2 regions of the Nocardioides sp. NPDC051685 genome follow, and region 2 is predicted to be linked to the other one. Evidence: riboswitches for the same ligand, from Rfam matches in the RefSeq annotation. Region 2 holds a riboswitch; the other holds the start of a gene.
The links. Region 2 has a riboswitch for cobalamin ahead of ACIA03_RS27430 (VWA domain-containing protein). Riboswitches for the same ligand answer to the same signal wherever they lie in the genome.
Positions count from the first base shown of each region.

Region 1: another riboswitch for cobalamin. It lies ahead of ACIA03_RS29630 (prenyltransferase/squalene oxidase repeat-containing protein); the one in region 2 lies ahead of ACIA03_RS27430 (VWA domain-containing protein).

Region 1 covers NZ_JBITCR010000021.1:17,534-21,096, reverse strand. Annotated here, with positions in the region: gene ACIA03_RS29640 (CbiQ family ECF transporter T component) at 1-461, opposite strand, end outside; gene ACIA03_RS29635 (hypothetical protein) at 458-1,075, opposite strand; gene ACIA03_RS29630 (prenyltransferase/squalene oxidase repeat-containing protein) at 1,069-2,142, opposite strand; cobalamin riboswitch at 2,208-2,357, opposite strand; gene ACIA03_RS29625 (glycoside hydrolase family 19 protein) at 2,398-3,045, shown strand; gene ACIA03_RS29620 (NYN domain-containing protein) at 3,056-3,563, opposite strand, start outside.
Region 2 covers NZ_JBITCR010000015.1:40,430-43,992, forward strand. Annotated here, with positions in the region: gene cbiE (precorrin-6y C5,15-methyltransferase (decarboxylating) subunit CbiE) at 8-1,201, opposite strand; cobalamin riboswitch at 1,263-1,402, shown strand; gene ACIA03_RS27430 (VWA domain-containing protein) at 1,427-3,505, shown strand; gene cobO (cob(I)yrinic acid a,c-diamide adenosyltransferase) at 3,505-3,563, shown strand, end outside.

The DNA of each region.
Region 1 (3,563 bases), on a different contig from region 2:
AGCGACCGCAACAGCCGCTTCGGGTTCGCCAGCGCGTTGGCCGCGCCGACGCAGATCACGATCACGCCCAGTCGCATTCCGTCGTAGAGACCGGCGAGCAGCGCCTCGCGGGTGAGCGGCCCGAGCAGCCTGATCCCCAGCACCCAGTCCGGAAGCGGGACCTCGGGCAGATCGATGAGCACGTGGCCGGGCACCGCTCCGAGGAGCACCCGGAAGAGCACCCGGGTCGCGACGATGAACAGCGCGAGGCCGACGTAGAGCCGGAACGCCTTCGCCCACGGCTGCTCGCCGCGGCGGGCGGCGACCACGACCGACACCACCCCCACCAGGAGCAGGAGCAGCAGCGGGTTGGTGGTGAAGGACGCGTACGCAGCCAGCCCGATCGCCCACACCCACCAGGCGACGGGGTGCAGATCACGGGGCAGGCGAGCGACCGCGGCCCTGCGGATCAGCGCGCTCATCGCCGACGCCACCAGACGACACCGGCGACGGAGAAGAGTGCGAGGATCCCGGCCGGAGCGACCCAGACGGGCAGATGCTCGGGCTCGGAGGCCGAGCTGGAGGGTGAGTCCTCCGGAAATAACTCCGGCGACGGGCTTGAGGGCGCCCCCACAGCATCCCCAAGCTCCGTCGCCGGAGCGGTAACGACATCGTCGTCTATCCACGTGAACGCAACACCCTGCCCGGAGGTCACGCTGATTTCGGTAACATTTCTGGAGGCATAGCTCCAGGCCCCCGAATCGTCGGTGACCCACAGCGACCAGTAGGCGTCGGCAGGCGGCATCTGGGCGCAGCCGGCCGCCTCCGGCCGGCCGTCGATGCGGCACACGACGCTGGGCATCGAGGTCACATAGGTCAGCGGATGTCCGGCCTTCTCGAACAGATCGGCGCCGGTGTCGCCCTCGGCGGGCTGGACGCAGACGACCTCCGGCTCGCCGCCCAGGGCGTTGGGTTCGACCACGACGGTGACGCCGCCGCACGCCTCGGCGGCGGACCCGGAGGCCGGGGTGACGACGGGGGCGGTGGCCCCGGCGAGCATCGCCAGGGCCACCAGCGCGAACCGTGGGCTCAGCACGAGCTCTTCGTGGTCGTGTCCTTGGGCAGGAAGACGAGGGACGGGAGCGCCTGGGCAGCCGCGAGGCGGTACATCCCCTCGGACTCCTTGGTCAGGCCCTTGGTGTTGCCGTCGGTCAGGGCGGCGTCGTCGTAGGCCACCGCGCCGACGTCGTCGCCGCAGGTCACGACGTGCTCGGCGACCCAGGTCGCCGCCTTCTCCGCGGACTCGGTCTCACCCGCGCGCCCGAAGGCCCATCCGGCCAGGCCGGTGGTGTTGGAGTTGGCGATGTTGCCGGTGGCCGCCTTGAAGGACCCGTCCTCGGCCTGAGTCTCCTTCAGCCACTCCACGCCGGCCTTGACGGCCTTCTCCGCCTCCGGGGACGCCACGCCCGAGAGCGCGATCAGGGCGAACGCGGTGGCGTCCGCGTCCGGCACGGCCTTGGGGTCGGCGTCGCAGGTCTGGTCGGCGGCCGTGGGGTCAGCCGCGAAGGTGACCCGGAACCAGCCCTCCTCGCACTGCTGCCCGGCCAAGAACTCCGTCGCGGCCGCGGCCTTCGTGCTCTCGGCGTTGTTGAGGGCCCACACGGCGTACGACTGGCCGATGGTGTTGGAGTAGTCGGCCGCCTTCTTGTTCTTGGGGTCGAGCTTGTCGGCGATGCGGCCGTTCGCGGCCACGGTGCCCTCGAGCTGCTTCAGCAGGGCGGGGTCGGAGGCGTCGATGTTCTGCTGGAGGACGAGCGCCTTCGCGGTGGCGCCGGCCGAGGTGATGGTGCCGAACCCGGGCGAGGTGTAGGCCTTCTTGTTCTTCATGACCGCGGCGGTGATCGTGGCGATCTCCTCGTCGTAGCCACCGACCTCGGCCAGCGCGATCCCGATGTCGGCGCTGAGCCCGAAGTCGTCGGTGCCGTACTGCGCGTTGCGGGCCACACCCTTCGGTGCCTGGGCGACGAGCCAGTCGGCCACGGAGGTCGACACCTTCGCGTCGTAGGTGGGCTTCTCCCCCTCCTCGACGGTCTTCTCGCCACAGCCGGCGAGCGAGGTGAGGGCAAGGGCGGCGACGATGCCGCCGAGGACGGTCTTCTTCATGGTTCCTTCCGCGCTGTTCGTCGGGAAGGCCCAGGGCCGACCCGCTGCTTTCCACGACAGCGTCAGGTCAGTACGCGTCCGTCGGCAGGTGCTCCGGCTCGCTCAGGGCACCGTCGGTGTCCTGGGCCTACGGTTGCGGGTCAGCGCCGGGATTCGACCGGCTTCCCCCACCACGGCGTGTGTTGATAGAGGGGGCCATCTTATGCCGGGCCGGCCGTGCTTGCGGGATCGCCGCAGAGCAGTCACTCTGTCCCCATGCGCCACAGGATTCTCGGCCTTGTCGCAGCGTCGATCTCGGCCACCCTTCTCGCCCTCTGCCCGACCACGACAGCGGTCGCGGAGCCGGACCGGACATCGGTCACGTACGCCGATCTGGTCGCCATGTTCGGCGACAAGGTCGGTGACCGGAAGACCGTCGAGACCGGGCTCCCGACCCTCAACCGGGCCATGGCCGACGCCGGGATCACCACCGCCTACCGGCAGTCGGCCTATCTGGCCACGCTCGTCAACGAGAGCTCCCTCCACCACGACGCCAAGGGTCGCGACAAGCGGAAGTTCACCGGCCGCGGCTACATCCAGCTGACCGGGAAGGCCAATTACACCGACGCCGGCGCCTACTTCGGGATCGACCTGCGCCGCCGCCCCGAGCTGGCCAGGTCGCTGGACTACAGCGCGCCGATCTCGCGGTGGTACTGGACCGTCGCCCGCGACATCAACCCGCTCGCCGACGCCCTCGAGATGGGCAAGGTCAACGCGGCGATCGGCTACCCCCACGACAAGGAGGAGGACGCCGAGCGCTGCCGCGACTTCAAGGCCGCACTGAAGCACCTCAACGGGTCGGTGCCCAAGGGGATCAAGTGCGCCCGCCCGAAAGCAGCCCAGGACTCTGCGGCCAGGCCCTAGAAGAGGTACGTCATTTCTTCGTGCGCTTGTCGCTGACCGCGATCGCCGAGGTGCCTTCGTCCTTGAGCTCGAAGAGGTCGATCGCCTTGATCAGCTTGGTCCAGGTGGCGTACCCGTAGTTGCGCGGATCCTCGGAGGACTGGTTGCGGATGCGGGAGACGACCGTGCCGACCAGGGCCCAGCCGTCGTCGTCTGCGGCCGCGGCGATCGAGTTGCGCAGCAGCTGGATCAGCCGGGCGTTGCGCTTCAGCAGCTGTCCGTTGGTCGCCGACGACGACGGCTTGCGGGTGCGCGGGGTCCCGGGCTCGGTGTCGACCTCGGTCTCCTCCTCGGTGTCACCGAGCTTCTCCACGACGGTGAACCGGGTGCAGGCGCTCTTGAACGGCGCCGGCGTCTTCTCCCGGCCATAGCCGTAGACCGCCCGGCCCTTCTCCCGCAGGTAGTGGACCAGCGGCGTGAAGTCGGAGTCGGAGGAGACCAGCGCGAACGCGTCCGGGACGGCAGCGTGCAGCAGCTCG
Region 2 (3,563 bases):
GGTCGAACTAGCGCGCGCCGAAGGCCCATTGCACGACCGTGCGTTGAGGTGCCCAGCCGCGGAAGGTGCCGATCGCATCGACGGACTCCACCGAGATCCGGGTCAGTTCACCGCCGAGCTCGGCGTGCTGCCTCGCCAGTAGCTGCTCGGTCTCCAGGGTGACGCCGTGGACGACGAGCCGGCCACCGGGGCGGAGGGCGGCGAGGCAGGTGTCGAGGACGCCGGGGCGGGTCGCGCCGCCGCCGATGAAGATCGCGTCGGGGGAGGGGAGGCCGGCGAGGGCATCGGGTGCGCGACCCTCGACGACGCGAAGACTCGGCACCCCGAGCCGGGCGGCGTTGCGGGCGATCCTGGCCGCTCGCTCGGAGTTGCCCTCGATGGCGGTCGTAGTGCAGGTCGGATGTGCTCGCATCCACTCGATCCCGACCGAGCCGGCACCGGCGCCGACGTCCCACAGGTGCGCCCCGGGGGTGGGGGTCAGGCGCGCCAGAGCAGACGCCCGCAGGTCGCGCTTGGTCAGCTGGCCGTCGTTCTCGAAGACGTCGTCGGGCAGGCCCGCAGACCAGCCGATAGAAGGTGCGCCGACGCACTCGACCGCCACGATGTTGAGGCGTGGCGACTCGCCCGCCCAGGTCGAGGCAGTGCCCGCCCGTGCGCTCTCGGTCTCCGCTCCCAGCTCGCCCAGCACGGTCATCCTCGACGCGCCGAAACCGGTCGTGACCAGCAGGTTCGCCACCGACGCGGGGGTCGACCCGTCGGCGGAGAGGGCCAGGATCCGGCGGCCGGGTGCGAGCTCGCGGGCGACCAGCGACACATCGCGGCCGACCAGGCTGACGACCACGCACGACTCGGCCGGCCAACCCATCCGGGCCCGGGCGAGGGCGACGGAGGAGACGGCGGGCTCGATGCGTACGTTCTCCCGGCCGAGAAGGGAGATCAGGGTTGTCCCGATGCCGGAGACGAGCGGGTCGCCGGAGGCGAGGGCGACGACGGCGGCGGCAGACGGCAGCGACTCGAGGAGCGCCGGGAGACCCTCGCGCAACGGCGACGGCCAGGGCTCGCGCCGCTGGCCGGGGACGTCCGGGACGAGGTCGAGATGACGCTTGCCGCCGAGGAGGACCGGAGTCTCCCGGATCAGCTGCTGGTGACGTACGGGAATCTCGTCCCAACCTCCGGCACCGATGCCCACCACGACGATCATGAGGCCAGACGCTACAGTGACCGCACAGGCGCGAGGTGCCCCGACTGCCCAGCCATCGGCTCGACACGAGAGCTGGTGAGGACGGTGGGAAGGGAGAATCTGGGAAGCCGGTGAGAATCCGGCACAGGCCCGCTGCGGTGTACGAGCCCCTTCGTGGGGACTCGACAAGTCCGAAGACCGGCCCCGCGCCCATCCATTCCAAGCGATAGGGAGCGGGAGCCTCTCATGCCGGTGCACTACCCATTTTCCGCCGTCCTCGGCTGCCAGGCCGATGACCTCGACGACATGGGCCTCGCGCTCGTGCTCACCACCATCTCCCCGGAGATCGGTGGGGTCCTGGTCCGCGGCGAGAAGGGGACCGCGAAGTCGACGGCCGTACGCGGCCTGGCGGCTGTCCTGCCCTCGATCTCGGTCTACGCGGGGGACCGGTTCTCGATCGACCCCGCCGACCCGTCCGCGGAGTCGCCGGACGGGCCCTTCGGGTCCGCCGCCGTCGTGGAGAGCCGGCCGGTGCGGCTGGTCGAGCTCCCGGTCGGGGCCACCGAGGACCGGGTCGTCGGCTCGCTCCACCTGGAGAGCGCGCTCTCGCGCGGTGCGGTCGAGTTCGAGCCGGGGCTGCTGGCCCGGGCCCACCGCGGTCTGCTCTACGTCGACGAGGTCAACCTGCTCCACGACCACCTGGTCGACCTGCTCCTGGACGCGGCGGCCATGGGCCGGGTCAGCGTCGAGCGCGACGGGGTCTCGGTCGAGCACGCCGCCCGGTTCGTGCTGATCGGCACCATGAACCCCGAGGAAGGCGAGCTGCGTCCGCAGCTGCTGGACCGCTTCGGGCTCACCGTCGAGGTCGCCGCACCGCGGGATCCGGCGCTGCGCGCCGAGGTCGTACGCCGCCGGATGGCCTTCGACCTGGACGCCGCCGGCTTCGCCGACCGCTACGCGGAGGCCGAGCGCGACCTGACCGCACAGATCTCCGCCGCCCGCGCCCTGGTCGGGAAGGTCCGGCTCACCGCGCCCGGGCTGCTCAAGATCGCCGAGGTCTGCGCGGCGTTCGAGGTCGACGGGCTGCGTGCCGACATCGTCACCGCCCGCACCGCCGTCGCCCACGCCGCCTGGGCCGGCCGCTCCGAGGTCACCCGCGAAGACATCCGCCGCGCCGCCCTGCTCGCGCTGCCGCACCGCCGGCGTCGCAACCCCTTCGATGCTCCCGGGCTGGACGAAGACCTGCTCGACCGCATCCTCGGCGACGAGGAGCTTCCGCCGGAGCCGCCGGAGGGCGGGCCTGAGAACGGGCCGGAGGACACGTCGGATCCGACTCCGCCCAGCAGCGACGGTTCGACCGACGCGGAACCCCCGTCGGTCGAGCCCGGCGAGCGCCAGCGAGACAGTGCCGAGACCAACACAGCCGAGTCCGCGGACGACCAGCCCGAGGTTCCGCCCTCGCCCTCCGCTCTCGCACCCGAGTCCGTCACCGCGGCCGCCCCGGCCTATCGCCCCCGCCTGCTGACCGTCTCCGGCCTGGGCACGGGCCGCACCGGCGGCCGGAGCAAGGCGATCGGCAGCAGCGGCCGTCGGATCGGCGCGAACACCAGCGTCCGCGGCTCGCTCCATCTCGTCGAGACGCTCAAGGCGGCCGCGGGCAAGCAGGCCGCCCGCCCGCGTACGTCCGCGAAGGTCGAGCTGCGGATCGAGGATCTGCGCACCGCGGTGCGTGAGGGCCGGGAGGCCAACCTGGTGCTCTTCTGCGTGGACGCGTCCGGGTCGATGGCGGCGCGCAAGCGGATGGCGCAGGTGAAGGCCGCGGTCCTCTCGCTGCTGCTCGACGCCTACCGGCGCCGCGACAAGGTCGGGATGATCACCTTCCGGGGTGAGGGCGCCGAGCTGGTGCTGCCGCCGACCGGATCCGTCGACCTCGCCGCCGCCCGCCTGGACGAGGTGCCCGCCGGAGGACGTACGCCGCTGGCCGAGGGCCTCCTCGAGGCCGCCCGGGTGCTGCAGCGCGAGCATCTCCGTGACCCCGATCTGCGGCCGCTGCTGGTGGTCGTCACCGACGGTCGTGCCAACTCCAAGGCCGACGGCAAGGACGCCGTCCGGCGCTCGCAGCAGGCTGCCGCGTACGTCGCCGGTCTGGGCGTCACCACCGTCGTCATCGACTCCGAGAGCGGACCGATGCGGCTCGGGCTGGCCCGCCAGCTGGCCGAGCACCTGGGCGCCGAGCACGTGCCGGTCGCCGAGGTGAGCGCCGAGGCGCTGACCTCGGCCGTCCACGGGTTCACCGGATCCACCATGGGAAGGGGCGCTGCCTGATGCCGAAGGGACAGCCGCTGAACGTACCCGACGACGGGCTCACCACCCGCCAGCGCCG